2 regions of the Paenibacillus sp. FSL P4-0338 genome follow, and region 1 is predicted to be linked to the other one. Evidence: riboswitches for the same ligand, from Rfam matches in the RefSeq annotation. Region 1 holds a riboswitch; the other holds the start of a gene.
The links. Region 1 has a riboswitch for cyclic di-GMP ahead of MKZ07_RS21525 (flagellar assembly protein A). Riboswitches for the same ligand answer to the same signal wherever they lie in the genome.
Positions count from the first base shown of each region.

Region 2: it holds a riboswitch for cyclic di-GMP, as region 1 does, so the genes downstream of both, MKZ07_RS28630 (PA14 domain-containing protein) here and MKZ07_RS21525 (flagellar assembly protein A) in region 1, are expected to answer to the same signal.

Region 1 covers NZ_JBBOCG010000001.1:4,893,959-4,910,549, forward strand. Annotated here, with positions in the region: gene MKZ07_RS21480 (class I SAM-dependent methyltransferase) at 1-70, shown strand, start outside; gene MKZ07_RS21485 (helix-turn-helix transcriptional regulator) at 321-1,694, shown strand; gene MKZ07_RS21490 (hypothetical protein) at 2,006-2,470, shown strand; gene MKZ07_RS21495 (hypothetical protein) at 2,484-2,651, shown strand; gene MKZ07_RS21500 (ABC transporter substrate-binding protein) at 2,744-3,817, opposite strand; gene MKZ07_RS21505 (ABC transporter permease) at 3,814-4,659, opposite strand; gene MKZ07_RS21510 (ABC transporter permease) at 4,656-5,462, opposite strand; gene MKZ07_RS21515 (ABC transporter ATP-binding protein) at 5,452-6,576, opposite strand; gene MKZ07_RS21520 (FUSC family protein) at 6,868-7,971, shown strand; cyclic di-GMP riboswitch class I at 8,612-8,704, shown strand; gene MKZ07_RS21525 (flagellar assembly protein A) at 8,809-10,428, shown strand; gene MKZ07_RS21530 (aldo/keto reductase) at 10,459-11,433, shown strand; gene hcp (hydroxylamine reductase) at 11,535-13,187, opposite strand; gene MKZ07_RS21540 (Crp/Fnr family transcriptional regulator) at 13,320-14,024, shown strand; gene MKZ07_RS21545 (aldehyde dehydrogenase) at 14,034-15,446, shown strand; gene MKZ07_RS21550 (matrixin family metalloprotease) at 16,126-16,591, shown strand, end outside.
Region 2 covers NZ_JBBOCG010000002.1:1,059,800-1,076,390, reverse strand. Annotated here, with positions in the region: gene MKZ07_RS28635 (glycosyl hydrolase) at 1-200, opposite strand, end outside; gene MKZ07_RS28630 (PA14 domain-containing protein) at 392-2,734, opposite strand; cyclic di-GMP riboswitch class I at 2,749-2,829, opposite strand; gene MKZ07_RS28625 (sugar phosphate nucleotidyltransferase) at 2,968-4,341, opposite strand; gene MKZ07_RS28620 (UDP-glucose dehydrogenase family protein) at 5,415-6,755, opposite strand; gene MKZ07_RS28615 (glycosyltransferase) at 6,760-7,860, opposite strand; gene MKZ07_RS28610 (glycosyltransferase family 4 protein) at 7,962-9,101, opposite strand; gene MKZ07_RS28605 (glycosyltransferase family 4 protein) at 9,098-10,288, opposite strand; gene MKZ07_RS28600 (glycosyltransferase family 2 protein) at 10,275-11,129, opposite strand; gene MKZ07_RS28595 (oligosaccharide flippase family protein) at 11,477-12,856, opposite strand; gene MKZ07_RS28590 (O-antigen ligase family protein) at 12,822-14,252, opposite strand; gene MKZ07_RS28585 (WecB/TagA/CpsF family glycosyltransferase) at 14,351-15,124, opposite strand; gene MKZ07_RS28580 (O-antigen ligase family protein) at 15,121-16,467, opposite strand; gene MKZ07_RS28575 (glycosyltransferase) at 16,482-16,591, opposite strand, start outside.

The sequences.
Region 1 (16,591 bases):
AGAGGCATTCTTCCAGGGCCGGACCTTGCAGGTACCGATTAGCTACCGTATGCGGACCGGAGTGAAGTAACATCCCCGTTAGCACCCAAGCTCCATTCTAATAGTACAAGCTGAATCAAGCACGCCCCAGTCATCCTAATAAGGGAACCGGGGCATTTCAACGTTACAGCAGACTTAACCCGGGATATGGCCTCAGCTTGCTCTTTCATTTGTTCACTGTATCTACTAATCCGGTCTATTGACCATTGGAATTTTATCACATATTATTACACCAATAAATTAAAAATCTAATTACTGGGATTAGGTCAGGTGGTGTTCGTATGAAGTCCACAACCACGATTCGCGATCAGGTAACCGCATATTTGTCTAATCAGGGCCTGTCCATTAATCAGTTTGCCATCTCTTCAGGAATTAATTCCGGTACACTCAGCCGTGTCATTAAAGACCGTCAGCCGATTGCCATGAATCATCTGGAACGCATTACCCGGGGCATGGGCCTGCAGGAGGACTACTTCTATAGCTTATATGTGGACGAGTGCTTTCACCATTCGGCTCCCACCTGGCGGCGCTTGCGGCCGTTTCTTATGCGTTCAGCGGCACTCGGCCGTCTCGACTGTGTTGAACAGGTCGTTCTGAACCTGCTGGAGAATCTGGTCTATGCCCCTATGCTATTTGAGGTTGCAGAAGGGCTGTTCGAGCAGGGATTGTGGCACGCAGCAGCATTATTGTACGAGAATGTGAGCACCAGTGAGAAATATCAGAATTCCGAACGGCTGGCCGTATGTCAATACCGCTTGTTCCGGATTGGTCTTGGTGATGACCAGAGCAGTAATCTGCGAGTAGCCATCCTGTTCGAGTGCTTCATCGACCGGCTGAATGAGGCGGATCAGCTGGACGGATTGAAAGACCTGCTGGATGTCTACTACTCTCTACAGAAGTGGTCCAAGGTGAACGAGCTTGCTGAGAAAATGCTCCAATTGGCTACGCTCCGTTACAATCTCCAGCTCCGATCAAAACGTAAACCGGACAATGAAAGATTGCCTTCAAGTCCGCTGTATTTATATATTCTCCGCTCCCATCTCTTTCTATCAAGTGTCTGTATGGAGTATGGAGACTATAAGTCTGCGATAGAGCGTGTAAGCCTCTATACAGATGTGAGTTGGATACAAGAAACTAATGACGAAGCAAAGCGGATATTAGCCCAATTCAAAGAGTGGGGTAGAGCGAATATCTATTTGTATCGTTTACTCGATGGGCAATTAGAGGTATTGAATGATTATGTGGAATTTATATCTACCCAGCCAGACGAGATATTCACGGCAATGTATAACATTGTTAAATCTGCAAATCGGTATAATTGGAATGTAGACCATATTCTTGAGCGCTTCTCTAGTTACATCCCTTACCGAACGTATAATTCTGAATTTGGTGAATATAACCAGCAAGTTATGGCAGACAAGCATACTCGCTTTCTTGCTGAATTAGCAGCCTATTACCTCCACAATAAGTATTATGAGAAGTTTACGAATGTACTGCGAAACCTGGAATCCTCCGCTAAAATCAACAACGAGAGTATAGCCATTACTTGTGTGGATCTATTTGAACAATACAGGTATACAGCAGGAGAAGAAGAAATGGAGAAATACAAACTTTTAATTAGAACAGCACGAAATTCAAAAGCAACAGCATTCTAGCCTTCTCCCAACATTTACCCTATACTTAAAATCAGCGAGACGAAGAACGTCCCGGTTGCCCTTTGTGGGGAAGCCGGGGCGTTTTTCTATTTTCCGGAGAGGATGAGGAGCATGACTTTTGAAGAAGCGCATGAACAGTTTATCAGCGGACACTTGAATAGCAGACCTGAGGGGGAACGCCAGGCAAGGCTGGAGTGGGGACATCTTACCAGACTTATCTGTCGACTACAGAACTGCCGTCCGAATTTTGCGCCATCAATCCGACCTCTTCTCAATCATTGCCGTGATTTAGAGAGTTAGGAGGCGGAATAGTGCTATTACATAAACGCAGCGGCGAGACTTACCCTGTTTCTTTCTTAGCGCTACAACCATATGACATACAGCATCAGATGCATGATTGGGAGAAAGGCTTCGATTGGTCCATATATTTCAACCAGCGCGGAATTGAAATCTATAAGATGGTGGTAAGCGGAAATACAGTTATTCAAGGGGTTATTTCTTTTGAGGAAAAGGAAGATCATGTCTGGGTACATCTTATTGAGAGCATTCCTTCACAGCGCAAGGAGTTTAGTAGAGTTGGATTGCATTTACTCGCCTTTGCTTGCAAGCGAAGCACTGAACTTGGATTTGGTGGTGCTGTCGCGTTACAATCAAAAATCAAGCCAAGGCTGATACATTATTACACGAGTATCGTTGGGGCTTCACATTTTGGCGGCGGCCTAATCGTTATTGACGAGACTGTCGCCAAGCGTCTCATTATGTTATACTTCCCATAAAGAGGTGATGATCGTGAAGAAGTATCCTACTGTTGATCTCGATGATGTTGTCCGCCAGTATGCTGACGGTCATTACGTGCAACAATCGATGCCTGGCCCCAATCCGGAGCGCGATAAAAGGGTCAGTGACGCTATTGCTAAGTTGAAAAAGGAACGTTCATCTGCTCAGGTTCGCCAATAAAAGGCGGGCCTTTTTTAATGCACATAAAACCAAAAACCCCCGCCTGCGCATAAGCACAAACGGGGGCTTCACTGCTGACTCCAGCCTGCCAGCTACTTCTTATTCATCTTAAACATCAGGAACAGCTCATTATAGTGGGCAAGCATCCGCTTACCGAGGTTGTCGTAGACCTCCAGCCGGTCAGTGAGCTCGGCGGGCGGGTAGAAGCGCTCGTCGCCGGAGATGTCCTCCGGCAGCAGCTTCAGCGCAGGCACGTTCGGCGTGGAATAGCCGACGTATTCCGTATTCTGGGCCGCCACATCCGGCCGCAGCATGAAGTTGATGAACTTATGCGCGCCCTCGACATTACCTGCGGTGCGCGGAATGACCATGTTGTCGAACCATTTGTTCGAGCCTTCCTCCGGCACGACGAAGTCCAGCTTGTCGTTATCATCCATAATCTCCGAAGCGTCGCCGGACCAGACAATACCGACCGCCGCTTCTTCGTTGGCGAGCAGCATTTTGACCTCGTCACCCACAATGGCCTTCACATTCGGAGACAGCTTGTTCAGCTTGGCGAGCGCCTCCTGCAAATGCTCCTCCTTCGTGTCGTTGACAGAGTAGTGCAGGCTATTCAGTGCCATACCCATGACCTCACGGGCTCCGTCCACGAGGAAGATATTATTCTTCAGCCGCTTGTCCCACAGGGAATCCCAGCTGCTGAAATCAATCCCCTTCGTCATGTCGGGGTTGAAGATGATCCCCACCGTCCCCCAGAAATAAGGAACCGAATACTTGTTACCGGGATCGAAGGACAGATTCATGAACTTGGAATCGATGTTAGCGAGATTCGGCAGCTTGCTGTGATCCAGCGGCAGCAGCAGATTCTCTTCCCGCATCTTGGCGATCGCATAGTCAGACGGGATGACGACATCGAAGATCGTGCCGCCCTGCTCGACCTTGGTCAGCATCGCTTCATTGGAATCGAATGTCTGGTAGATGACCGTAATCCCGGTCTCCTCCTGGAACTGCTTCAGCAGATCGGGGTCCACATAGTCGCCCCAGTTATAGATGGTCAACGTGTTGCCGCCCGAATAGCCCTGGGCTGAGTTCAGCCGGGAGGCCAGGAACATCAGTCCGAAGGCAACGATCAGAATCGCCAGGAACGTATTGACTAGCTGCTTCATCTAGGCACCCCCGCTTCGGCCACCGGCTCGGCAATCTGTACCGGCGGGCGGCTCTTACGCTGGTTCAGGTAGTAATAACCGATGACCAGCAGAATCGTGAAGAGGAAAATCAGCGTCGACAGCGCGTTAATCGACAGCGACACCCCTTGCCGGGCCCGGGAATAGATTTCCACCGACAGGGTGGAATAGCCATTGCCCGTGACGAAGAAGGTAACTGCGAAATCATCCAGGGAATAGGTCAGGGCCATGAAGAATCCGCTGAAGATTCCCGGCTTGATGATCGGCAGAATGACCTTCGTGAGCACATCCCGGCGCGTAGCCCCCAGATCGCGGGCGGCATCCGTTAAGGTCGGGCTCATCTCCTGCAAATGCGGCAGGATCATAATGACCGCAATCGGAATACTGAACGCCACATGCGAGAGCAACACGGAGGTGAAGCCCAGCTTGATCCCGACAATCGTGAACAGGATCAGGAAGGAGGCTCCGATAATGACATCCGGGCTGACAATCAGCACATTGTTCAGCGAGAGCAGCGTGTTTTTGGCCCGGCGGCTGCGGACATGATGAATCGCCAGCGCTCCGATCACCGCTATTATGGTCGCAATAGCCGATGACAGGAGGGCAATGACCAATGTGTTAATCACAATAATCATCAGCCGGGTATCAGCAACCACTTCACGGTAATAATCCAGCGTGAAGCCTTCGAACTTGTGCATCGTGCCGCCGCTGTTGAACGAGTAGTACATCAGATAGAAGATAGGCGCGTACAGCACCAGGAAGACCAGCACCAGATAGATATTGGCGATGCCGTTCTTGTTCTTAACCCTGCGTCTGTTCTTCATCCGCGCACCCCCTTCCGCGAGCCGCCGGTCAGAATCATGAACAGCGCCATAATCGCGATCAGGAACACCGCAACGGTCGAGCCCATTCCCCAGTCCTGTGTAACCAGGAAGTGCTGCTCAATCGCGGTGCCGAGCGTAATCACCCGGTTCCCGGCAATCAGACGCGTAATCATGAACAGCGACAGCGCCGGAATGAACACCGCCATACAGCCGGAGCGTACACCCGAGATCGTCAGCGGAAAAACCACCCGCCGGAACGTTGTCCATCCCGATGCGCCCAGATCGCGCGCGGCATCCACCAGCGACAGATTCATCTCATCCAGAGCACTGAAGATCGGCAGAATCATGAATGGAATGAAAATATAGACCGACACAAACACGAAGCTGAAGCCTGTGAACAGAATCTGCTGTTCGCCCAGACCCACCAGATCAAAGAAGTTATTGACCGGGCCGAAGGTGCCGAAGATCCCGATGAAGGCGTATGTTTTGAGCAGCAGGTTGATCCAGGTCGGCAGAATAATCAGCAGCAGCCACAGCTGCTTGTGCTTCGTTCGCGTTAGCAGATAAGCCGCCGGATACGCCACCAGGAGCGAGAACACCGTGATCAGAAAAGCGTACCAGAATGAATTCAGCATCATTCTCATATAGACCGGTGTGAAGAAATTGACGTAGTTATTCAGCGTCAGCTTCCCCTCCAGATCGAACAGGGAATAGTAGACCACCAGCAGCACCGGCGCAATGACAAACAGTGCGATCCACAGATAGTACGGGATGAGATAATACGACTTCCCCTTACTCATCATGGCTCTCCACCTCGGCGTAAGCCTCCAGACGCTTGTCGAACTCTTCCTCCGTTTCACCGAAACGCATAACATGGATCGCTTCAGGGTCGAAATACAGCCCGATCTCGGAGCCAACCTCCGCCTTGCGGGTAGAATGGACAAGCCATTCATGGCCCGAGCCGTCGTAGCAGCTGATCTCGTAGTGAACCCCGCGGAACAGCTGGGAATCCACACGCACCTTCAGCTTGCCCGCTTCCAGGGTAACAATCTCCAGATCCTCAGGGCGGATCACAGCCTCCACCGCTTCATTCGGCTTCAGACCGGCATCGACACATTCGAACCGGTGGCCGCCCCACTCCACCACATAGTCCTCAATCATCACACCCGGCACGATGTTCGACTCTCCGATGAAGTCCGCCACGAACCGGTTAATCGGTTCATCGTAGATATCATTAGGCGTGCCGCTCTGCTCAATCTTGCCGCCGTTCATGACGAAGATCCAGTCGGACATCGCCAGCGCCTCTTCCTGGTCATGGGTAACGAAGATGAAGGTGATTCCCAGCCGCTGCTGCATCTCCCGCAGAATATACTGCATCTCGGTACGCAGCTTCAGATCAAGCGCAGATAACGGCTCGTCCAGCAGCAGTACCTGCGGTTCATTGACAATGGCGCGCGCAATGGCGACACGCTGCCTCTGCCCGCCGGACATTTCATTAATGGCCCGCTGATCATAGCCGACCAGGTTGACGAAGCGCAGCGCTTCCTGCACCTTTTGCTGAATGACATCCTTCTTCAGCTTCTTGATGCGCAGTCCAAACGCCACATTCTCGAATACGTTCAGATGCGGAAACAGCGCATAGTCCTGAAATACCGTATTGACCTGCCGCTCATTGGCGGGAATGTGGTTGATTTTTTTGCCGTTAAGATAGATCGAACCTTCAGTCGGCTCCGCGAAGCCGGCGATTAGACGCAGAATGGTCGTTTTTCCGCAGCCCGAAGGGCCCAGCAGCGTGTAGAATTTACCGCGTTCAATTTCGAAGCTCACGCCTTTGAGTACAGCCTCTTCGTCGTCGTATTGCTTAATCACCTGGTCAAAAGAAATAATAGTGCCTTCCGGGGTAGCTATAGCTAACAACCTCCCTTACTTATGTAGTACAACCTATTTTACCCGCTTCTTGCGGGAGACAATCCGGCAGCGGCATGCTCAGCACGGATAAGCGACAATTCCTGCCTTGGTCTGGCAGACTTCAATATATAGCATAAAGGAATCCTGCAATATATGCGATAGCTTACATTGTGAAATCACGCACAAAAACTTAACAAGTTCGTAAAATCTTGCCCGCCTCCGGCCTGTTTTGAGGTGCTATAATGAAAACGGATGAAAACCATAAAATTTTTCCTATTTACATGAAAGAAGATGACAAACATGAACGAGGGCTTACAAGAGCGCCTTGAAAAGTTCGGATTATCCTTATATATGATACGGATTACGCTCGCCGCTTCGCTCTCGTGGCTGGCCGTGCACATTATCTACGGGGACCATTACCTGTACTTCGCACCGCTGGCGGCGATTCTGATTACCCAGAGCAGCGTCAAGGCCTCCCTTGAAAAAGGCGTCTACCGCATGACCGGCGTGGTCCTTGGCGGCATCGTCAGCCTGATCGTAGGCAAGTTCTTCGATGTGGGCGCGCTGTCGATTCTGCTGATGCTGCTGATTGGCATTGGGGTGGCTACAGCCTGCCGGATCAATATCCAGGCCGTCTCTCAGATCGGTGTCACCTCGGTGCTTGCACTCACCTTCTATCATGACCAATATATCGTCTGGAGAGTCGCCGAGACGCTGATCGGCGTGCTGATTGCCCTCATCATTAATATGATTATCGTGCCGCCCAAGAGCTTCGTCAAGGTCAAGGACCTGGCACTGAAAGGCAGCCTGACCTTATCCGATGCCTTAACCGGATTCGCTGCAAGCGGCCGGGATGCAGCGCAAGCCAAGGCTGCTCTTGAGCGCTCCGGCGAGCTTCTGAAGAAGAGCGACCGGCTGCAGAAGGAGATGCATTACACACTGTCTCATTACCAGTGCCGTAAGGACATTGGCAAGCTGACACAGTCGACCACCCATCTCATCAAGGTTCACTCCTATGTCAAAGCCATAAGCGAAGAAATCGCTCTGCTGCCGGCCCATTATGCCGCCGCTGATTGGATGCTGGAGGTTGTAACCGCAACGGCAGACTGCATCGCCCTGTATGGCACACGGACGCTATCAGATGCCGAATGCAGCGGACGTTCACTCCAGGAGAGTCTGAGAAGAGCCCGCGACGTGCAGCTCGCCTGGTTCTCGCAGCTGCAGGATCAGTGCCCGCTCGCAGCCTTCCGTGATCTCGGTGCGGTGTTCTCCCACCTGAACCGGATTCTTGAAGAGATCGAACGCGCCGATTACGCCGCGCTTTCCACCGCACCACAGCATGTCAAGACACACCCTGCACGCGCCATCCAATTCATACAAAAAGGACTCTTCCACAAGCTATAAGCTTGGGAGGGTCCTTTTTTTTGTGTTGCCATAACTTTTCGGTGGGATAGGATGCTTGCGGGTAAAGTGGCTTGGGTAGCAGCACGTAAAGTTATAGCAGTTGGAAAAATGACACTTGATTCAGCCGAATTATACGCTTTAATTGAAGCAGTTGGATAAAGTACATCTAATCCGCCGAATTCTCTGGAATCCGTTAAAAGTGGGCAAAATATGTGTTGTTTATCCATCTGCTGTTCCCATAGGCGGCATTCATCCAACAGCAAGTGGACAAAATCCAACTGCTATATAAGACGCATTTAAGATTAGAACTTAAAGCCTGCTCCTCGCTGCGGTGAACATATGCCCCTCCGCTGCTTTTTGCTTTTTCCACCTGCCGGGCGCAGAAGACCGTCCCCCTTTTTCCAGTTCTCATGACTTCCATAAGCTGTAAGCGCTGGGAAACCAGTTTTTTTGTCGAAATAGAGCTGCATATTTTAAGTTTTTTGATAAATAGGCATAATATAGTTGAAAAATAGCTCTTTAAGTACTAGAATTAAGCTTGTTTGCAGAAGTTAATGCCGCACAAGAACTATTTATGACTCTTTTTGTCGATTACAGTCGATCACAATTCATCGCCTCTACAGGATGTATCTCATTGATCTATTTCTAAAGGCAAACTTCCCGAAAGGGCAGGACGCAAAGCCATGGGCCTAAGAACGCCGGAATCTGCGTTTACGGTCGCCAGGCTGCCAATAGAGACCACTTAAGCCAACTGTTTACGGGAAGTCTCCCGGGCTTGATGATGTTCTTTCTCTGTACGAATTGCCATTGATCATACGAAAAAGTGAGGTTACAACCATGCCGCAGCAGGATATCGAACCAAGCCGATATGAATTCGTAGAGTCCCTGATGCACGAACGTAAAGGTCTCCTGGATTCATTCTCTGTGGAGGGCCGGGCTTCTGACGGGACAACTGGGGATAAGAATGGAATTATCCTCGTGCAGGACAACCAGATATTCATTACTCCCCCGCTCCCCGGAGGCACTCCCGCCCGCATTTCTGCGATCCACCCTGTTGTCCTGAAGATCAACTGGAAGACCGTTACAGCGCCAACCGAGGTGACCAAGGCAGATTATATTACCTGGGAGATCTGCGAGAAGCCGCAGTATGAAATTACCGTATCGCCTGACAAGCTCAAGGTCCATTTCACTTTATACCGTGCAGAGAAGTACGCCTGGAACCTGGTCAACTGCCCCGCCGCCTTCGAGGCGGTCGTCCGTGCCCAGCCCAACCCGGCAATGCTGCTGTCCACGCTTACCATAGATCAGATTATCGCCTCACTGGACAACCGTTTTATTTTGCGCAACCTGAATATTCCCGCCCTGTACGCGGAGCTGGAGAACCCTACATATCTTCCCGTATGCATCGCTGAAGGAAGAGCCCCGCTGCCCGGCAAGGAAGCCCGGCTGGAATTGCAGCTGCCGGAGCATACACTGGTGGGGAACGGGATGCTTCATAGACAGGGAAGCCGGGCTCAGAAGCCTGCGGATACCATGGAGTATCTCCGTTTCCCGGGAGCCCCCTTTACCTTTGCAGGTGAAGTCTTCGCCCGCAAACTGCCGCCGGAAGAAGGCATTCCCGGCCTCGACACAGACGGAAGGGTCCTGCCCCCTCCCCCGCCGCAGGATATCTACTTTGCTGCCGGTAATCATGCCAAGCTCCTTCCCTGTGGTAATATCGTAGCCAAGCACACAGGCAGACCCCGTATCTGCGGAGGAAACAGCAGCGTCCGAATCTGTGACTTCCCTCCAGTCTGTCTGCTGACCAGGGAGATGATGGACCCTGGCGGTGACGTTATGTTCGCAGGCGACATCATTGTACCGGGTGATCTGGATGGATCTGTAAGGATCGAAGCCCTGGGGAATGTGTACGTCTATGGCGATATACGCCAATCTACAATTATAGCCACCGGCAGCATTTATGTTAGCGGCCAGGTTACCGGCAGCGGCCTGTACGCCGGATATGCCGGGGTACAGCAGCATCGTTTGCACAGCTTAGCAAGCCTGCTGCGGACAGAGACGGACGGACTGCTTGAGGCAGCGCGCCAGCTGGCCAAGAATGTGGAATCCCGACAGCAATCCGTGAATTACGGCCTGGTGGTTATGCTGCTGCTGGAGGATAAATACAGCCATCTCGACAGCCTGATCCGCGATTTCCAGGCTGCCCTAAGCCGTATGAACGGAGAGTTCGGCTTCGGCACGGACCCGCTCCGGCAGATGCTTGAGGTATTCGCCCATCCGGGACAATACACCGGGTACATTACAGACAGTGTCCTAAGCCGCTTCTCCAGGCTGCTGCTTAAGCTGGGCGAGGAGATTGAGCTGCTCCAAGAGGAGCATGCGGTGATTAACCTTGCCCGGTCGCAGGACAGCCGCCTGGAGTCCGGCGGCAAGCTGCTTGTGCGTGATTCCTGCTAAGACTACTACTAGATAAGGAGAAGTGAGCGCATGCGATATAACCGTCTGGGCAATAGCGGCCTGCAGGTATCCGCCCTGGGTCTTGGAACCAATTCATTCGGCAAACGGGCAGATCTGGAGACCTCGCTCCGCATTCTGCACACCGCTATGGATCAGGGCATTAATTTCATCGATACCGCCAATATCTATGCCGGCTCTGAATCGGAGCGGATCATCGGCCTTGCGCTTGAAGGCAGACGCCATAACACAGTGCTGGCGACCAAAGCCGGATTGCCGAAGCATGAGGGACCCGGCGGCAGCGGCTCTTCGCGCCATCATCTGATGCAGGAGCTGGAAGGCAGCCTGCGCCGGCTGAAGACCGACTATGTGGATCTGTATCAGATCCATACCTTCGATCCCTACACACCGCTGGAGGAAACCCTGCGCACGCTGGATGATTTGATCTCCGCAGGCAAGGTGCGGTATATCGGAGCCTCCAATTATGCCGCCTGGGAGCTGATGAAGGCGCTTGGGATCAGCGAAGCCCGTAACTGGGCGAAATACATCTCTATCCAGTGCAGCTATTCGCTGGCTGACCGTACGCCCGAAGCCGAGCTGCTTCCGCTCTGCCTGGATCAGGGTCTGGGCATCATCCCATACTTCCCTCTGGCGGGCGGTATCCTTACCGGCAAATATTCCGGCAGCAGCAAAGCCCCTGCCGGCTCCAGAGCAGAGACCGATCCGAACTTCCTCCGCTTCCTTACCCCGGAGCGCATCTCGCTCGGGGAGCAGGTTCAGGCGATTGCGGAGGGGCTGGGCACCTCACCTGCGGCTCTATCCCTGTCCTGGCTAATGAACCGGCCCGCGGTCTCCACGGTGATTGTCGGAGCGACTACAGTAGAACAGGTACAGTATAATCTGCAGAGTCTTTCTGCTTCGCCGGATGCGGGGATACTTAAGCAGCTTGACCTGGCCAGCGCCGCCTTCTGTACCGGCGAGCCGTTTGCGGTCTACCGGCTGCCGTAAGCGGTGACGGTGACAGTGACGTTCATATCTATAAACACACAAAGCGAGCTCCCGTAGACGGAGACTCGCTTTTGTGTATTTTGGCTCATGAAGAATGTGTATTATACCGCAGCGATGAACCGCTCCATGTCTTCCTGTACGGTAGTAATACCGCCGATGCCGAAGGTATCTACCAGAACCTTAGCTACGTTAGGCGACAGGAAGGCCGGAAGCGTAGGGCCCAGATGAATGTTCTTCACGCCCAGATGCAGCAGCGCCAGCAGTACGATCACCGCTTTTTGCTCATACCAGGCAATGTTATAGGAGATCGGAAGATCGTTAATATCCGCAAGACCGAAGACTTCCTTCAGCTTAAGTGCTATAACCACAAGAGAATAGGAGTCATTGCACTGGCCGGCATCAAGTACGCGCGGAATTCCGCCGATATCGCCAAGCGCCAGCTTGTTATATTTGTATTTGGCACAACCTGCGGTCAGGATCACCGTGTCACTAGGCAGCTCTGCTGCGAAGTCGGTGTAATAATTCCGGCTCTTCATCCGTCCGTCGCAGCCAGCCATGACGAAGAATTGCTTGATGGCGCCGCTCTCTACTGCTCCAACCACCTGATCTGCCACGTTCATTACAGCCGCATGGGCGAAGCCGCCGATAATCTCGCCTGTCTCAATCTCTACCGGAGCACTGCAGCTCTTGGCCTGCTCGATCAGAGCTGAGAAATCCTTCTCTCCGTCCGCGCCTGCCGCGATATGTTGAATGCCCGGATAACCGGTGTTGCCTGTCGTGTACAGCCGGTCTTTGTAGCTGTCCTTCGGCGGTACGATGCAGTTCGTGGTCATCAGAATCGGACCATTGAAGCTGGCAAACTCCTCATTCTGCTTCCACCATGCATTGCCGTAGTTGCCTACGAAGTGGCTATATTTCTTAAATGCCGGATAGTAGTGGGCCGGCAGCATCTCACTATGCGTATACACATCCACTCCGGTACCCTCGGTCTGCTTCAGCAGCGCCTCCATGTCCTTGAGATCATGACCGCTGATCAGAATACCAGGGTTCGTGCCTACTCCAATATTGACTTTGGTGATCTCCGGATTACCGTAGGCTGCGGTGTTGGCACGGTCAAGCAGCGCCATCACATCCACGCCGAACTTGCCGCACTCCAGCACCAGAGCCGTCAGCTCACCGCCGTCCAGATTATTATCCAGCGCAGCTGCCAAGCCTTTTTCCATAAAAGCATGTGTCCCAGCTTCATAGAAGCCCAGTACCGCAGCATGCTCCATGTAAGCAGCCATTCCCTTCAGACCATAGGTCAGCAGCTCGCGCAAGGAGCGGATATCCTCATGTTCCGTAGCAAGCACACCCACCGCTCTCGCCTTGTCCATCAGCTCTTCATCCGTCACCGCATTCCAGTTCGCCGCGTCATGCTCCGACAAATAGGCCATTACTCCGGCATCAGCCACTCTGCTGCGCCACAGATCCCGCAGGGCCAATCCTTCCCGGATCTTCGCAGTGAAGTATTCCGGCACGAAGTTGGCATTGGTAATCGTAGCGAACAAGCTCTCTATGATAAATTTCTCCGTCACCGGATCGGTAATCCCCAGCTCACGCCCGCTGCGCGCGAAAATGGCAATGCCCTTGAGTGTATACACCAGTAGATCCTGCAGATTTGCTACCTCACTGGTCTTGCCGCATACCCCCTGAATCGTACAACCGGTCCCCTTAGCTGCCTCCTGACACTGGAAACAAAACATTTCGCTCATTACCTGAATCACTCCTTATCATTAATGGAATCGCTCTGTGCCTCGCCTTTACAGTTACCAATAATTGTAGTAGACTTTCGTCTATCAATCGGTAACGAATGTTACCAATCACAACTCTTCGGGAGGAAAAGTATGAGACCGGAGCCTGCTTCGCTGCAAGCCTGCCTGCTATTTCGCGGAAAATCCGCAGATGAGATCGAACAGTTACTGTATACGCTGGTCTACTCTGTCAGCTCCTACCATAAGAATGCGATTATTCTGGCAGAGGGTGATCCGGCGGACCGGCTTGGGATTCTGCTCTCCGGCCGCATCGAGGTACAGAAGACACACCCCACCGGCAGCAGTGTGACCATCGCGCATCTGAAGGAGGGGCAGACCATCGGCGAAGCCGTATTGTTCCGCAGGAATAACACCGTGCCCGCCACCGTCACAGCCACTGGCCCCTGCAAGGTGATGTTCATCAGCAAGCAGGAGTTGCTGAGATTATTCGCGGCCGACACCGATATCCTCACCCGCTTCATCGAGAATCTGTCCGAGCGGCTGGTACTCGTGAACAGGAAGATCGAGAACCTGTCAGCCGGACCGTTGCGCCGCCGTATCGTAGACTTCCTGCTGGAGCAGGGAGAGCAGCAGGAATCCGATACCTTGAAGCTTCCCTTCAGCCGGAAGGAATGGGCCGAGCATATGAACACCGCCCGCCCCTCCTTGTCGCGGGAGCTGGGATTCCTGCGCGACCAGGGCTGGATCGAATTCAAGGGCAATGAAATCACCCTGCTGAACCGGAGACGGATGCATGATTACATCCAGACTCTGCCTTCTTCGGCAGGCAATCTATAGGAACCACAAATGACTGAGGAGGATACAAGCATGCCACCGTCCACTGCACAACAGATCGACCAGCTGCTGACTGAGCACAGGCAATGTTTCGCCAGCGGAGTCACGAGAACCCCCGGCTTCCGGCTGGAGCAGCTTCGAAAGCTGAAGGAGGCTATCTCGCGCAATGAAGCCCGGATTATTGCTGCACTGAACCAGGATCTGCATAAAAGCGAGTTCGAAGCTTATGCCACAGAGATCGGATTCACGCTGGACAGCATCGGCTATATGATGAAGCACCTGCGGCGCTGGATGAAGCCGGCGAAGGTAGGCTCACCGCTGCACCTGTTCCCGGCGCGGAGCAGAATCATAGCCGAGCCTTACGGAACGGTGCTAATTATCGGGCCGTTCAACTACCCGTTCCAACTGCTGATTGAACCGCTGATCGGCGCCATCGCCGCCGGGAACTGTGCCGTACTGAAGCCCTCTGAGAGTACACCCGCCACCTCCGCTGTTATCGAGAATATGATCCTGGAGACCTTTGATCCCGCCTATATCCGGGTGGTACAGGGCGAGAAGGAGACGACGAATCTGCTGATTCATGCGGCGTTCGATTATATTTTTTTCACCGGGAGTGTACCTGTAGGCAGAATTGTCATGGAAGCGGCAGCGAAGAACCTGGTGCCCGTCACCCTTGAACTGGGCGGCAAAAGCCCCGTAATCGTAGACCGGAGCGCCGACCTGGAGACCGCCGCGAAACGGATTGTCTGGGGGAAGCTGATCAATGTGGGGCAGACCTGTATTGCGCCTGATTATCTGCTGGTCCACAGCGAGGTGGCAGCGGAGCTGATTGAGCGGATGAAGCGCTGCGTCACCGATTTCTATGGCACCGACATCCGGCACAACACAGACTATGGGCGGATCGTGAATGAACGCCAGCTGCGGCGGATCGGAGAGATGCTGGAACGGGACCGCGATAAGCTGATTTTGGGCGGGACAGTGATCCCTGAGGAGCTGTATATCGAGCCGTCCCTGATCTATCCGGCGGATTGGAATGACGCTTCCATGGAGGACGAGATCTTCGGGCCTGTGCTGCCGATTATGGAGTATACCCGGCTGGAGGAAGCCATCCAGAGCATCAACGCCCGTCCGAAGCCGCTCGCTCTCTATCTGTTCACCCGCGATAAGCAGGTGGAGCAGCAGGTGATGACCGAGGTGTCCTTCGGCGGCGGCTGCATTAACGATACCATCTCCCATGTAGCCAGTACCCGGCTGCCGTTCGGCGGTGTCGGGAATTCCGGGATCGGCGGCTACCACGGCAAATACAGCTTCGACCTCTTCTCCCATCACAAAAGCATTGTTAAGCGGGGCACCCGGTTTGACCTCGGCATTGTCTACCCGCCCTACGGCAGCAAGGTCAAGCTGGCGCGGAAGCTGCTGAAATAGCGTAGTGGCAGGAGCAAAAAGCACAAAGGAAACCTCTCTTATATAGAAGGAAGGTTTCCTTTGTGCTGCTCGGGTGATTCTATTTATTGTCCCACTTCAATAATTGATAATTCCAATCTCCAAAAAAATCTTTATCGTCAAGCACGTTATGATAAATAGGACCGAGGAAAGTATGTATTAATTCCATTGCATCTCGGAATGTGGGTGAGTGTTCCAATTTCAGATTTCTTATAAATGCTTCCCACATGCCTTTCTTGATTCCGCCAGCTGAAAATTGAACTTGCTTCGTGCGGGGTGACAAGTGCGGCACAGGAACCTTGATCGCCTAGCCGGGCGATTCACCCCAGTTTAGTGCTCTAGTTATTAGATCAAGTAATCCGCCTTAGCGTGTAGCATCGGCCCAACCTTTAGGGCCTTTTGTTTCTTCCCTTTCTACAAAAAACGCCCAGGCGGAAACTACTTGAACGCTTTTTAATTACTCCTCCATAGTTAGTAACTTCCCCATATGTTTTTGTTTAGATGCAATTGTTTACTTATTAATATATCTATAGTAATATTTACCTTGTAATTATATTCATTTTATTGAATAGGAGTTGTTTTTGTAATAAAATATACCTTTTTTTTGTTTTACTCTAAACCAAGTTTAACTTCAAATATTATGCAGAAAAGAGGTTTTAAATTGAAAAGTAAAACTATTAAAGCTATCTTATCCCTATCTATAATTGGAACTCTAGCAGGCACAATATTTATCGGAAATGCTGATGCTGATTTATTTGGATATAAACGTAAAAGTGGTGGTAATTTTAGCGCGTGGTATGACTCGTCAGTGGCATCATACGGTTATACAGGTGCTTACGATACAGCACGTTCTAATTGGGGGGGGATTACTTCCAAAGTTTCTATTGGTAAAACTTCATCACCTGATGGATATAGTACTGATGAGTTCTATGTTGGGACTACAAGTGATCCTAAACTGATGGGTTCAAATACTTCCTATACTGTTGCATGGCCAGTAAATAATCCTGTTAATAGATATGAAAAAAATTGGGATTATTCTGTTAATTCTTTGTATCACAATAACGTTTATGTCCCTAGTAACGATGCCGCCACTGCTTTTAAAGCTCGATATACAACAACACACGAAA
Region 2 (16,591 bases), on a different contig from region 1:
AGATAGCTTAACAGTGCGGAAGCCTCCTTGGAGGCCGATGGATTAATGGGTTTAATGGGCCCCATGGGAGCGGAGGCGGCAGGTGCCGTAACCTTAGCGGCTGCGGGCAGACTGCGCCCTTCCCCCCATGGAAGTAATGAAAGGATAAGGATTAGAGGAAAAATAATTGTATATAGCCTGTACTTACGGTAAGTGTTCAATGTAATCTCCTTTCTCCAGCCACACTCTCAGGCAGGCCCCGGAGGTTAAGCCTCGCGGATTATCTACCTTTCTATAGCTTAGTAGCCCTGCTGGTAAGCAGGGCCATTAAGAGTGGCTTACAGGATTTATAATTGTAACGTCTTAACCAGTAACAGCGCCAATGATGAACACAGCTGCGGACCTTATGAGCTTAGGAAGCGGACGGGAGGAACAGCGCGCTTGCCGGAACGGTACCTTTGGATTGGCTTGGACTCTGCCACATTAGCCGCGCTTTTGCATCCCCTTGATTCTCATAATACTCTACCTGAATATCATACAGCTCGCCTGCGGTCAGGCTGATGCTGCCCATGCGTTCGGTGCCGCTCTGCTTCACCCAGCTGTCAATCACAAGCTCACCGTTAACCCGTACGCGGATACCGTCATCGGAATTGGTATAAATCTGATACGTCTCTGTGTACAGCGGCTTAATCTTCCCGCTCCAGCGGACAGAGAAGAAGTCTATACCGATAGCAGCATCCGGCGAGCCTTGGCGCCAGTTGAAATCAAGCACCGCATCGGTGCGCACTGCAGCGGGTTCGCCCGATAGCGTCATGTTATTGAAGTATTCCGCGTACAACCCATTGGCAGCAGGGACTTCTACCGGCAGATCCACCGGTGTTGCTGTAGGAGAAGGAACGGGAACAGGAGCCGCTGTCGGTGTTGGTGCCGGTGTTGGCGTTGGTGTCGGTGCTGCTGTCGGCGTTGGTGCCGGTACTGGCGTCAGTGTTGGTGTCGCTGCTGGTGTTGGTGTTGTTACTGGTGCCGGCGTTGCTGTTGCTGCTGGTACCGTTGTCGGTACTGCTGTTGCAGCCGGAACAGGTATGGATATGTTGCCTGCTCTGGAGAAAAGCGCACTTGCAGGTACGGTTCCCTTCACCTGGCTAGGGCTCTGCCACATCAGATGGACATTGGCATCGCCAGCATTCTCATAGTACTCTACTTTGATATCGTACAATTGCCCGGCAGTTAAGGCTATGCTTCCTGTGCGGGCAGTTCCGCTCTGTTTGACCCAGCTGTCAATGACCGGTGTGCCGTTCACCCACAAGCGGATACCGTCATCCGATGTAGTATAGAACTGATAAGTCTCACTGTAAGCCGGCTTAATCTGTCCGGTCCAGCGAATTGAGAAGTAATCTACGCCCAGTGCGGCATTAGGAGTCCCCTGACGCCAATTGAAGCTGATGACATCATCGTTACGCACCATAACCGGTGTCCCCGAGAGCGTCATGTTCTTGAAGTATTCTCCAAGCAGGCCATTCTGGCCAGGCTTACTCTCCGGGTCGCCGAAGGTTGGGACCGGCTTCTGAGTCGGCGCAACGGTTGGTGTTGCCGTCGGCGTTGGCGTCGGTGTTGCGGTTTGTGTCGGTGTTGCTGTTGGTGTCGGTGATACTGTAGGCGTCGGCGTTGCCGTTGGCGTTGCGATTGGCTTAGGAGCCGCCGCCGGAGCAGACCAGGCCTTATATTGGTCACGGGTTAGTGTGTAACTGTCATTCATGAAATTCTTGATTGTCGCCGTGCTGTTATTCTCATAGAGCATCTTGCCCCAGTTCATCATGAACACGTAATTCTGCTGGTTCAGCTTTAGCTTCGATATATTTGGCATTTCACCGTTCTCGCCGATGCCGATCGGTTTGCCGCCAGCCAGGCTGGTCAGATCATCATGATATTTATTGGAGTAGTCGTTATTATATATATCTGCTGCCAGCACATCCACTCTGTCCGCACCCGGATAAGTCCGTGGATAGGGATCGGAGCTTGCATTAGGCGCATTCGGGTTCCATACCCAGAGCAGATTATTTAACTGATGAACGTTCACGAACCGGTCATACATAATATTCCACAGGGCTGTAAAATTATCTTTCTTCCCCCACCAGAACCAGCCGCCGTTCATTTCGTGGTAAGGTCTCCAGAGGATCGGAACCTTAGCATCCCGCAGGCTTTTCAGAGAGACCGCTACTTTATCCAGATCGGTGATCAGTGCATTATACTCTGGCGTTCCGGGGGTTACGTATTTGTTAAATTGCGCCTGGGTGATCGGCTTCTGCACATTGGACCATTCGTACTTGGTGCCTGGCAGATTCTGGTGGAAGGTCATGGCGACAATGCCGCCCGCTCTGGACCAGTTCGTCGCACTCCAGACGATATTTTTGCGTTGTGCAGCTACTCCGCTCTCACTCTGCCCACCGATTGCTCCCAGCTCATAACCATGCAGTGCTGCGTATTGTCCGCTTGTTCCCTTCAGCTTGTTGCTCAGCTCATCCGGACTCTCGAAATAGTCATGCTGGCCTGTAATGATTCCATTTCCCGAGATATCATACAGATTGTTCAGCAGCTTGACCGCCTCCGCTGAGGCGTTAGGGTTCACCGGCGCTCCTTCAGAGGAGGCAGCCTTGACGGTGGAAGGGGCGATTCCCAGTCCCACAGGTACAGCAGACAATACCACGGCCAGCGACAGCACAGCGCAGAGCAAACGAGACTTACGGTAAGTTTTCACAATATTCTCTTCCTTTCGGTAGCCAGGCTGCCACTCTTGCGAAGGCCCTATAGCTTTGCGTCCCTGTCTTTCGATCAGGTTTGCCTTTGTCGTTTTGGAAGGATCAATCCCTCTTACCGTAAATTATCGTCTTTATGCAATTTTTTTGTAGAGCAAACGCGAATTTCTCCGAATAAATAGTTCCGAGTACCTGTTTTGATTCTGTAACAAATGGTTAAATAGATAAGTTAGACCTACGAAATGAACTGATGTAGCGCTATATCCTCCCAGTCCAGAGTAATACGGATGTTATCTTCCTCTACCAGCTCCGACCCCGTCTGCACCTCAATGAACTCCACATCGGTAAGAGCAAGAATGGCATGCTTGGTCCCTTCCGGTATCCGCACCACATCTCCTGCCTTCACCGTATGCATCTTCTCATTGATGACAATGCTGGCTTCCCCGCTGACGAAGGTCCAGATTTCACTGCGTTTGTGATGCAGCTGATAGCTGATATTTTTGCCCTCATTGATGAAAATCCGCTTGGTCAGCACCTCGTTGCCTTCGTCATACTTTACATAATCTATCACCTTGTAGTGGCCCCAGCGGCGCTCCTCGTACATCGGTCTTTGTTCAAAAGACTTCAGCACTTCCTTGATCCGCGGACTCTCAGTCTTGTGCGTCACCAGAATGCCGTCCGGGCTGGCAGCGATAATCAGATCCTTCGCCCCGATCACGGTAATCGGAATATCCAGCTCGTTAATGAGGCAGGTCCCCTCGGAGTCAGCGGTCACAAAGCCTTTGCCGACATGGTTGCTGGTCATTTCCTCGGTCAAGGTGTTCCAGGTACCCAGGTCCTTCCAGAATCCGGCATACGGCTGTACGACGATGTTCTCTTCTTTCTCTACCACTTCGTAATCGAAGCTGATGGAAGACAGCAGCTTATACTGCTTCTGCAGTTCCTCATAATTAAGCGGCAGCCCTTTGCGCTGCAGGATATCCAGCAGGTAACCCAGACGGAAAGCGAACACCCCGCAGTTCCAGAGAGCCCCCTGGCTAATCAGCTCCTCGGCCTGCACACGGTCCGGCTTCTCCTGGAAGTGGCTGACCTGCAGATAACCATTCGCTCCCGCATCTGCACCCGTTGGAATAATGTAGCCGTATTTCTCCGAAGCATGCTCGGGAACTACGCCCATCAGCGCCAGGTTCGCCCCGCTCACCAGCATGGTGTTCTCCAGTTGCAGTACCGTTTCGAAAAAGGAGGATTCCACGTATGGGTCCACCGGCAGAATCGCCACGGTCTCGCTTGGGGAAACCCCTGCGATGGAATAGAGGTAGGCCGCCGTCAGCGCAATGGCCGGGAACGTATCCCGCCGCTCCGGCTCCACGATGATCGGCACCTCGCTGCCGAGCTGGCTCTGGATCATCTCCACCTGGCTGCGTCCGGTCGCCAGATAAGAGGACCCGGCCATGCCGTTCTCCTCCAGCTGTCTCCATACCCGTTGTACCATTGATTCCGGTTCACCTGCCGGACTTGCCAGTACCTTCAGAAATTGCTTGGAGCGTGAATCATTGGACAACGGCCAGAGCCGCTTGCCGGAGCCGCCTGATAGAAGTACTAGTTTCATAGTGAACCCTCCATATCGTATTGTTATTGGGTATTTCTTATTGCGGCTGTGTGTTAAAATCCCGCCTGTTATGAGGGTCGCTGCAAGGAATTTTGGGCTTACGGCCGCTGTTGTCTCCAGATGTTGTTGATTATATTGCTTGCAGCAGATAATATCCGGAGACAAAGGCGGACGCTACCGCTCCTACAGCTCCAAAATTCCTCTCCGCTCCATTTCATAACAGGCTTGTGATTTCATATCCGCTTCGCCCGCAGGCGAAGCTCCCGGTTAAAGATCCGGGTATTGCCGCTTGTTGTAGCGGCAAGGGGGGCCGGGCTGCCGCTTGTTCCAAGGCGTCGCCGCTGACCTAGCGGCTAGAGAAAGCAAGAATTCCAAGACAATGGAATTCAAGACCGGGATTCAAGACTCTTGTTCCAAGGGCTTGCCGCACAAATTTGCGGCGGCAGAAGCTGGTTAGTTTAAGTACGTGACACAAATGCTGCTCAGTTGCTCCATTTGGCTCGAATCCGAGAAATCAAGGGCACTTGTGCTCCTCATTTGCTCGTTTAGCCAACTTTCCCAGGATTCAGGGGCACTTGTGCTCCTCATTTGATCGTTTAGCTAACTTTCCCGGGATTCAGGGGCATTTGTGCTCTTCATTTGCTCATTTAGCCAACTTTCCCGGGATTCAGGTGCACTTGTGCTCCTCATTTACTCATTTAGCCAACTTTCCCGGGATTCAGGGGCACTTGTGCTCCTCATTTGCTCATTTAGCCAACTTTCCCGGGATTCAGGTGCACTTGTGCTCCTCATTTGCTCATTTAGCCAACCTTCCCGGGATTCAGGAGCACTTGTGCTCTTCATTTACTCATTTAGCCAACCTTCCCGGGATTCAGGGGCACTTGTGCTCTTCATTTCACCGTGCAGCCCACTTTCGGCACATCCAAGGGGATTTATCCCTCTTATTTCACCGCGCAGCCCACTTTCAGCGCATTCAAGAGGATTTATCCCCTTCATTTCGCCGCGCAGCCGATCCGGCGCAGCTCCTCCAGAAAAGGCTGACTCGCCGTGGATCGCTGCCCTTGACCGCAGGTCTACACCGCGCCAGCCACGCTAGCGGAGAATCCGCTAAGCCCGCCCATCTGCGGGCGGCCGACGGAGATGTACTCGAGGCCGGTGCCTTCGATTTGCTCTTTGCTATAGACGTTGCGGCCGTCGATCAGCACCTGGCGGCGCATGGTTCCGGCGAGCTGGTGCAGGTTGATCTCCTTGAACTGGCTCCAGTCGGTCAGCAGGCAGACGGCATCGCTGCCCTCGGCAGCCTCTTCCGCCAGTCCGCACCAGCGGAGCTGCGGGTGATCGTATTCCTTACGGAAGTTATCGGCCGCAATCGGATCGTACAGCTTGACGATGGCGCCTTCGGCCACCAGCGCCTCAACAATCTCACGGGCCGGGGCCTCGCGGACATCATCGGTATTGGGCTTGAAGGCAAGCCCCCAGATGCCGATGACCGCGCCTCGCAGGCTGCCGAGTGATTCATGGAGCTTGGAGATAATCATGAAGCGCTGGCCTTTATTGACTTCAACGACGGATTTGAGCAGCTTGAACTCATAATCCACGTTACCGGCAATCTGGATCAGCGCATTGGTGTCCTTCGGGAAGCAGGAGCCGCCATAACCGATACCGGCTTGCAGGAAGGTCGAACCGATTCTCTGGTCCATCCCCATGCCGCCTGCGACTTCGGTGACATCTGCTCCTACCTTTTCGCAAATGTTGGCAATCTCATTAATGAAGGAGATCTTCGTCGCCAGAAAAGCATTCGAGGCATATTTGATCATCTCAGCGCTGCGGATATCCGTAACGAATACGTTGTCTGTGAAGCCCTTATGAAGCTCACGCATGGTCGGCTCAAGCGCCGAATTATCCAGTCCGATGACGATCCGGTCGGGATGAAGCGTGTCGCGGATGGCAGAGCCTTCACGGAGGAATTCAGGCGCAGAGACGATATCGAAGGGATGATTCGTGAGGGAGGAGATCAGCTGGCGGATACGCTCATTGGTGCCAACAGGGACGGTCGACTTGGTCATGATGATCTTGTAGCCTTCCATCGCCTGGGCAATCTCGGCAGCGGCACCTTCGATATACCTCAGGTCGGCTTCGCCTCCCGGCAGGGAAGGTGTACCCACGGCAAGAATGACGATATCGGAGCGGCGGACCGACTCCTGAAGATCGGACGAGAAGCTCAGCCGGCCCTCGCGCAGATTCATTTCGATCAGGGCCTCAATGCCCGGCTCATAGATGGGAGATTCCATCCGGTTCAGCTTATTGATTTTCTCCTCATCCTTATCCACACAGATGACATGATTTCCATTTAAGGTAAAGCATACGCCTGATACAAGTCCTACATAGCCGGTACCAATCACTGCGAGTTTCATACTTTCATCCTCCTTTTAGGAAATTGACGTAGGCCTGTTCCACATACTGCTTGAACTGGACCATAAACGCCTGCTCATCGAATTTGCGTGCATGGCCCATAATCTGGTCGATATCCCACGCATAGGACTCCACCTCATCAATGGCCTTAAGCAAATCATCAACTTCCTGGTGCTGGAAAAACACGCCGTTAACGTATGGGATAATCGTGTCCAGCGCGCCCCCGGCCTGATAGGCGATGACCGGTCTTCCAGCAGCATTCGCCTCCAGCGGCGTGATGCCAAAATCCTCTTCCCCCGGGAAAACAAACGCCCGGCACTGGGACATCAGCCCTGTAACTTCCTCATCCTCCAGCCGGCCCAGGAACGATACATTCCCCTTGGCCATGCCTTCCAGACGCTTACGGTCCGGTCCGTCCCCGACAATATACAGCTTAAGCCCGTTACGGTTGAACGCCTCCACCGCCAGATCGATCCGCTTGTAGGAGACCAGCCGCGAGACAATCAGATAATAATCCCCAATGCTCGGGGAGCTGGTGAAGCGGGCTGTATTGATCGGCGGGAAAATCACATCGGAATCCCGGTGGTAATAATTCTGAATCCGCGTCTTCACGACGGAGGAGTTGGCGACGAACTGGTTCACATTTTTGGAGGTGCGCTGGTCCCAGTTCTTGAGCCGCTGCATATACACCTTGAGCAGTCTTTTGAATAAACCTGAATTCGATTGCCGCTCCATGTACGTGTCATAGTCCCAGGCGAAACGCATCGGCGTATGACAGTAGCACAGATGGAAGGTGGACTCGGGCACCTGAATGCTTTTCATAAAAGCACTGCTGGAGCTAAGAACGATATCATACCCGCTGAAGTCCAAATCGCGGACAGCCATGGGGTAGAGCGGGAGCACCCCTTTGAAGTTACGCTTCACTCCCGGAATCTTCTGCAGCCAGGAGGCCCGGATATCGGCATCTTTGAGGTTATCGGTCAGGCGGCTTCCGTTAAAAACCGTTGTGAAGATCGGAGCTTCCGGGTACATGTGATGGAAAACCTCCACCACCCGTTCCGCCCCGCCCATCTGGATTAAATAATCGTGCGCGATCGCAATTTTCATGTGAATCATCCTCAAAGTTTTATGGAGCAGCATCATTAAGCAGTACACGCATGGCTAGAGACAGATATGATGCAAGCCTTAAGCATTATGGAGCGGGAAGGTCAGGTAACTGCCAGCAGACCTTTGTAGTAAGCGACAATATCCTTGACCGTGTTCTCGATGACAAAATGCTCTTTCACCCGTCTCATGCCATTATCCGCCATCCGTCTACGCTCTTCGGGATGGTTCAGCATCCAGGTGATGGAGTCTGCAAGTACAGTAGCATCTCCCGGCGGGATCAGCAGTCCTGTCTCACCAGGAACCACGATCTCCACCGGTCCGCCTTCATTGGAGGCAATGACCGGCAGTCCGGCCGCCATGCCTTCGACGATGACCTGGCCGAACGGCTCAGGGGTAATCGACGTATGAATCAGTAAATCCGCTTGGTTCATCAGTCCTTGTATATCATCCACATGACCCAGCAGGCTGACATTGGTGATGTCGTCCCGCTGCATCTGCTGAATTAATTCCTGCTTGTATTCTTCCTCTCCGAACAGGGCATCACCGGCCAGCCAGAACTTCACGCGGCTGTCCTGCTTGAAGGCCTTGGCCGCTTCCAGCACAATGTGCTGGCCTTTCCAGTGGGCAAGCCGACCGACCAGCAGAACGTTGAAGTCCTTCCGCTCCCGCCGGCCGATCCCTTCGCCGATCGCCTTAGCGAAGGCCGAGTAGACGACCAGCGTCTTCTTCGAGCGCGGCAGCTCCAGCGCATTCAGCGTGGAGTGGGAATTGGCAATGACCCCGTTCGGCAGCAGGCGTGACAGCAGCCGGATCGCCTTGGCGACAACCGGCTTCAGATAAGGCGCCCCGATGTGGTCCCGGATGTGCCAGATCAGCGGCACGCCTGCTTTTTTGGCGGCGACGGCTCCGTAAAAGGCTGATTTCAGGGAATTGGTGTGCACACAGTCCACCTTCTCCTCCTTCAGCAGCGGAGCCAGCTTACGGCCGTAAGCCAGCAGCTTCATCGCAGCAGCCGGAGCCCCGAGGTTCACGGCGTTGCGGCCGCGGCTGCGGATGCTCTCATCCAGCGGGATAATGCGGACATCGATGCCCTTCTCCCGCAGGCGTTCAGCAAGCGTCCCCTCTTCCGCCAGGATGACCAGCGGCTCAATCTGCTCACCGATGTTGGTGAGGATGTTGAACAGGGCGACCTCTCCTCCGCTCCATTTGGCGGTGTGGTCGATATAAGCGACTTTGATCATCCTACGCTCACACCCTTTCCCAAGGTTTCGAGGAATACAGACTCAATCTTGTCGCCTACATGCTGCCAGGTGTACTTCTCCAGCACGTGATTCCGGCATTCGTCCCGGCCCGGCAGCAGCTTGCGGTTACTCAGCATATGAATCATACCTTCCGCCATATCCTCGCTGGCTGCACTCTTGAACAGCAGCTCCGGCCGGAAGCCCTGGAGGATCTCCTTGTTGCCGCCGACCGGCGTAGCCATCACCGGCAGCCCCGAGGCCAAAGCCTCAACGGTGATCAGGCCGAAGCCTTCCAGCGCCTGGGAAGGAACAACGAACATATCCGCTGCCTGATAATAGGAGGCCAGCTCATGATCGGGAATGTAGCCGAGCAGCCGGACCTTGTTCCCCAGCCCGTAATCGGATATTTTCTCTTCCAGCTCCCCGCGCAGCGGACCCTTGCCCCCGATCAGCAGAATCGCGTTCGGGAACCGCTCGGATACCTGCTTCCAGGCTTCAAGCAGCTGCAGCAGCCCCATCCGGTTCATCAGTCTGCGGACGGTCAGGACCGTTGTTGCGCCTTCCGGCAGATTCAGCGTCCGGCGGACCGCCAGCCGGTTCGTGGCGGGCGTGAACCGCTCGACATTGGCCGCTCCGGGAATGACGGTAATCTTGTGCAGGGGCACGCCGTGCAGCTCGTGCAGCATATTACGGAAGTAATCGCTGAGGACAATGAATTTGTCTGCCAGCTTGTAAGCCTTATGTTCAATCGATTTGGCAATCGTTGTTTTGACTTTATGCTTGATGCCTTGACCTTCGATCTTCATCTCTTCGTTCCATGGACCGTGGAAGGTCATAATGACCGGAATTCCCCGCTTCTTCGCTTCAATCGCCGGCCCGATGCCGTAAGGGGCGAAGTGAGTGTAGAGGATATCAATCCGCCCGCTGCCATCCCCCATCAGGGAGGCCGCCTTACGCTGGAAGGCGTCCTTGCGCTTCCAGATGGTCTCCTTCGGATCACCGGCATTGTGGATGATCAGTTCCTTCGGCGTCTCCGGCGTTTCTTGGCTGCAGATTAGGGCATGCACCTGGTTCCGCAAGGAGAGCTGCTCACACACAGATTTGAAATAGGTGTTCAGTCCTCCGGGCTGTAACGAGGGCCAGCTGAGGCCGGTCGTCATAATGTTAAGTCCGTCATTGTACGACATAGCTTCTCTCCCCCTTGTTCTCCTTCTCGGCCTGACCCGCTTCGTTATGCCGGGCCAGCCTGCCTGCGCTGTGCAATTCGTAATGCTTGAAGCCGACCATGAATTCATACATCACCCAGAAGACGGATACTGCGAAGCCCGAGATGCCTTTCTTGAACAGGCCATGCAGGAAATACTTCTGCAGGAACCGTGCCGGCGGACGCAGCAGCAGGTGGCTCAGCTTGAACGGCTTGCCGCTGGCGAACGCACTCTCTGCTTCCAGATCAGTGTATTTGTTGAACCGGGCCACATGATCGTTGATGCTGCGGAAGCCTTGATGCCACAGCGTTCCGTTCAGCTTCACCGTCCGCTCCTCGGACACCTCGGGCATCTCATGCACCAGAGAGTTGCGGATACCGTATTCCTTGCGGTTATACAGCCGCACCAGATATTCGCCTTTATCCAGCCATTTGCCAAGGAAGTCGCCAATCCGGTACAGCGAGAACGCCACCGTAGCATCGGTCAGTCCCGGCTTGCGCTCCAGGATATCCCGGGCCAGCTCCTCGCTGACCACTTCGTCGGTATCAATCAGGAAGACCCAATCATGGATGGCACGTTCCACTCCGAATTCCCTTTGCTTCGCATATCCGGGCCATGGGTTGACATACACCCGGCATCCCAGGCTCTCGGATAGCCCTACGGTCCCGTCTTTGCTTCCCCCGTCGATTACGACCACCTCATCGGCGAATAACCGGCAGGACTGAATGGCTTTGGATATCCGAACTTCGTCGTCCTGGGCAATGATGACCGCCGAGATGGGGTAGCTGCCCCGGCCGCCAAGCACGCTTGTTACTGAATCCATGATAGGTATCCTCCTTTGCCTGGTAGGGTCCGGTGTGTGTCGTCGCTCCGAGAAAAGTTTGGGCTTCCGATCGCTGTTGTCTTCTGATTTCCTGATTAGGACCGCTTACTGCGGTAGAAATCAGAAGACAGCTTATGCTTCCGATGCGAGCTTTTCTTCGAAAAGCTTTCAGGCGAACGCTGACGCTTCTACAGCTCCAAATTTTCTCTGCGCTCCTCCAAGCACCGTCCCATGGTTTTTTAAGCAGATAGGGGCTCGCATCGTGTCTCTGCTCGCTGAAACAAATACAAACCATTTGATTCATAAGCAAAACACTTGAATCAAACCCTTAACTGCCTAGACATCTTCTACACATCCATAGGCTTCTTGCGAATATACGAATTCATCGTCGTCTTCATCCACTGAAGGTCCTGGGCGTTAATAAGCAGCCGCGGAAGCTTAACCTTCAGGTTGTACCTGATATTGAGAATAATGAACAGGAACCGCAGTACAGCTGATGAGAGCATAGCCACCCCGGCTCCGAACAATCCGAACTTCGGCACCAGCAGGAAGAGCAGCGGAATCACCAGGATCAGGCCGACCCCCTGCAGGATGGATACGAACTTCGGCTTGCCCAGCGCCATGAACACCTGAGCCAGAATCAGCGTCCCGCCGCTGATGGTCACTTCCAGCAGCAGCAGGCGGAACACGGTAAGCGCGGTATTGAAATCCTTGCCGTAGAGCAGCGGGATGACAAAGGGCGCTACCAGCATCAGGAACACTGCGCCAAGCAGAGTACAGGTAGTACTGATCCGGAAAGCTTTGAAGGTAAGGGCAACCGCTTCGTCCTTCGCCATCTCGGAGGCCTTCGGGAAGAGCACCACCGTGATCGAATTCGCGAAGAAGTTCACCATACGCGACAGGCTGACCGCTACCGCATAGAGCCCCAGATCTGCCGGTCTGAGTAATCCGGCAATGATGATCTGGTCTATGTATACTGAGAATTGTCCGAGCAGGTCGTTTCCGTAGGAGCCCAGACCATAGGTGAACAATCTTTTGAAATTAAGATAGGAATCCCGGAGCTTGACCTTGTAGGTCCGCAGCAGCAGGATGGTCATCCAGATGAACAGCGGAGCCGACGGAACCAGATAAGCCAGTGCAGTTGTATAAGGATTCATGTAGCCGGTCAGGATCAGAATCCCGATGGCTCCCAGCGTCAGCAGCGGTACCAGGTACCGCATCCAGTTGAAGGTCTTATAATCCCCTCTGAACTGGAAGGCCGCGTTGTTGATCTGCGACACCACAATCAGCGGGCAGAGAATCATCGACCACTGGGCGAAGACCACTACCTCATGACTGAAGGACCCCAGCCAATACGGTAGCACGAGTATTCCGACGGTCATGGCGATGGTTCCGAACGTTAGGCCGATCAGCAGGGCGATCCGGTACAGCACCCCGGCTTCCTCCGGATTCTTCTTGGCGTTATAGATCAGCGCCGAGGGAATGCCGAAGCTCATGCTGAAGGCCAGGAACTGCGACCAGTTCACCATCGCTGTCTGCTCCCCCCGGCCTGACGGGCCGAGATAACGGGCGGTCAGTACGCCGGTCAGCATATTGACCAGCAGGATCAGCACGCTGACGAACATCGTTTTGACAGCAGCCGAGCTATTGTCCTTACTCTTCGTGAATCTCCGGAAGGTGGACCATACCCGGTTAGCGGGTAGTGATTTGGCGCTTGACTGCTGCATGCGGTAGTCCCTTCTTTCTGCTTTGAGTGAGCTCCTTGGCGCTGAGGCCAAGTCCGATCAGCATCCAGATCAGATACCCCTTAAGACCGGGAAAGCCATTATCCGAGATCAGGCTGGCTACAGCTCCCATCCACGCCGCCAGCGCCAGTCTGGCGTAAGGCTGAAGTTCATTCCTGCGGGTGACTCTGGCGCCGATCTCCTTGATGACCGCACCGAGGGCTCCGAAGAAGAACAATGCACCGAGTACGCCGAAGGTGAGCAGCAGCGCGATGAAGCCGTTATCCATGTTTCCGTATTCCCCCAGCTCTCCGCCGTTGCCGAGCTTGGTGCCCTGGCCTACACTGCCGATCCCCTGCCCTACCGGATTGCCAGCCACCATGGGCAGCATATTGGTCCAGAGGCTGAGGCGTTCATTGTAGGAATGATCCTCCTGCACGGAGGTCAGGGTCTCCATCCGGGCCACCAGCCCCTCTGCTCCAGGGAGCTTCGGAACGATCCAGAACAGCGCGGCTGCCACGAAGGCGAGCTGGAGCAGCGTCTTCCATTTACCCTTGGAGGGAGAGGAAGCGATGTAAACCAGCAGCATCACCAGCAGGACCAGCCAGGCGGACCGGACGAGCGTAGTCAGCAGGCAGACTACTACGAGCAGAACACCGAGCCAGCGCAGGGTACCCTGCCATCTTTTCTCCAGAATCATCGGCACCAGGGCGAAGACCAAGAAGGTTGCTGCCGGACCCGGAGAGTTCAGGGTCGAGAAGACCCGGATCTCCAGCGGATAGGGAGTCCCGATGGAGATCATATCAGCGTTCCGCATCCAGAAGGCGTCCCAGGGAGGAACGGTCAGATACTGCACGATCCCGTAGATCGCAACCAGCACGGCAATATTGGCAAAAGCGTACAGCAGCCGGTCGATATCCTTCGGCTTAAACGGCGTGACCGCGAAGAAGGGAATCAGCAGCAGCGGTACGATGTAATTCGCCAGATCGTATACCGAGCCGATACCGTTCTTCGCCAGGCCAATCAATGCGCCGTAGGCGAGTGCGATGGAGAACAACAGTATGATCCGGGTGGAGGACTTGCGAATCCGGTGAATTTCCCGCAGCACCGGAATGGCTAAGGTCGCTCCGGTCAGCAGCGGGGCCAGACTGAGCAGGGATACGGAGTGATAGACCCCTTCGTACCAGTCTGCAATCCGCCGCAGCTCCGGGGCAATCGCCCAGATCAGCAGAGTGTACGGGATAAGCATCCGTGTATTCAGCAGGGCCAGCAGCAAGGCCGGAAAGAGAATGCCCGCCAGAATAATGCCCTGCAGGCTGTTCGACGCGCTCAGGTTCGCACTGGCGAAGCCGATCGCAAGCGGCAGGGCCAGCGCCGCAGCGCAGATCAAGGTCATCATTACAGCCGACTTCACGGCCTGTGCCGATGGAAGATTCAGACTATTCTCATCTCTGCTTAGCATCTTCATTCCCTGCCTCCCGTCTTTCGCCGCTTTCTTCAATCCGTACTGCTGTTCTTCACCTTACCCCGTTTGCGCATCTCCTTGAGCAGCAGCACCAGGAACTGGGCATCGTCGACAAGGTATCTTTTCCATAAACGGCCCGGCTCCTGGCTAAGTCTCCATAGCCACTCCATGCCAGTTCTCTGCATGAAATCCGGTGCCCGCTTCACCGAGCCGGACAGGAAGTCGAAGGTGGCACCTACGCCGATGGAGACCGGCGCCTGGTAGGAGGTATAGTGACGGTAGATCCACTTCTCCTGCTTCGGTGCGCCTACTCCTACGAACACGATATCGGGCTGACTCTCGGTCAGCAACCGGATAATATGCCGGTTCTCTTCTTCGTTATGCTCGAAGCCGTAGGAAGGCGAATAACAGCCCACTACGTTAATGCCAGGGAAGGCGGCCTTCAGATTCTTCGTAGCCTGCTCCGCCACACCCTCGGCAGCACCGAGGAAGAACAACCGGTATTGCCTTTGCTCGAACGCATTGCCCAGGCGGCTGAACAGGTCAGCCCCGGACACCTTTTGCTTCAGCGGCTTGCCGAGCATCTTGGACGCCCAGATCAGCGGCATCCCGTCTGCGACTACGGCACCTGCTTCGGAGTATACTTCCCGGAACTCTTTGTCTTTGCGCAGCTTGATCACATGATCGACATTGCAGGTCAGGATGTAGGACTGGTTCCTCTCCTGAATGGTTCTGTCGATATAATCCAGCAGGTCCATGAAATCATAGTTATCGAAATTGACATCGAACATATTCACTTGGTTCATCGTATCACTTCTTTTTGTGGGGAATCGGTCAGCTGTGAAGATCGGTACAGGCAGTTCAGGTACCAACAGAACGGAATGATGAATTGGACCGTCGACAGCGTGTTATCCGTGAAAGAATAGATTAGAAATGCTGCAATAAAGAGCAGATAATAAGGTTTGACCGCCGGCAAAAGAACTTTGTATACCATAAAAAACACAGCGAGCAAGGACAGCAGCAGCAGGATGGCCCCGACGTATCCCCCATCGTAATAAAAGCGGATATATTCGTTATGCGGAACCACGAACCCTCCGTAGAGCGTTCCGTCATTAGCCACCGTTACAGCTCCAAGACCCCGTCCTGCCACCGGCGAATCCGCCGCCTTGTTCAGGAAGTACTCCCAGGCCTCCGCCCGCCCTGACAGGTCAATTCCCGTCTCGGTCGTCCGTTCGAAGGAGCGCTTCTTGATGTTGTCGAGTTGCATATACACCGCCGAGGTAATGATCAGCAGGGAGCCCAGTAGCGGGAGCAGGTACTTCTTCTTGCCCTTCAGAAAAGCGCGGGAGATGTCATAGAAGTAATAGAGTACCATCAGCACCAGGGCGAGAATCGGCCCCCGCGTGCCTGTAATCACCAGAATGAAGAAATTCAGCCCCAGCATGATGTAATTGAACCGGATATACTGCGGACTGCGCTTGATCTCGATGAATGCGATCGCTACTCCCATGAAGGCCAGCATCGCCAGGTGAGGCGGAATGTTCGCCCCCTGCACCCGCACCGCGCCTGTGAACTCAACGGCTACCAGTGAATGTATATTCGCCGCTTGAAGCACTACACCCAGCAGCATGCTGACCAGCGGCAGCAGGGTAATGATCCGAATCTGCTTCTCGGCGACCTCCTTCTTCCAGTTGATCAGCAGAAGTACGAAGGGCAGAGACAGTCCGATGAAAGCTTTGACCGCAATCGATGTGCTCATCTCCGGCAGCCAGATGGAGAAGCTGAAGGTGAGCAGAATCAGGGCCAGCATCGCCCATAAGGGAGGGCTGAGCTTGAACCTGAGGCCATTGACCAGGATACACGGCACCAGCAGCATTAGAATAACCAGCTTGTAGAGCGACAGGATCTCAATACCGAACATACTCCCGCTGTACAAGAAGTTAATCGAGACCGCCGTGGTCAGCAGAACGAAATAGCTGATCAGCTCAGGGCGTGATAGGGAGGCAACCAGCAGCAGAATGAAGAATACGGCCGCTACTGCGATGACCGGCTGGAAGATGACAGCTGTTCCCAGGAACAGTGCAGTTACGAGATAGAGCATTCCGTATGGCAGACTATTTATTTTGGAGCCCCACTCAAAATTGATCATCGCGCGTCCTCCCCTCACCCCGCTGCGGATTCCCTCTTCCGGTTAAGAATCATATGGAGAGTTCCGCGAATACTCTCCAGCCGGCATTTATTCAGCAGCTTCCTTCCCTTACTGCGGGAAAGAA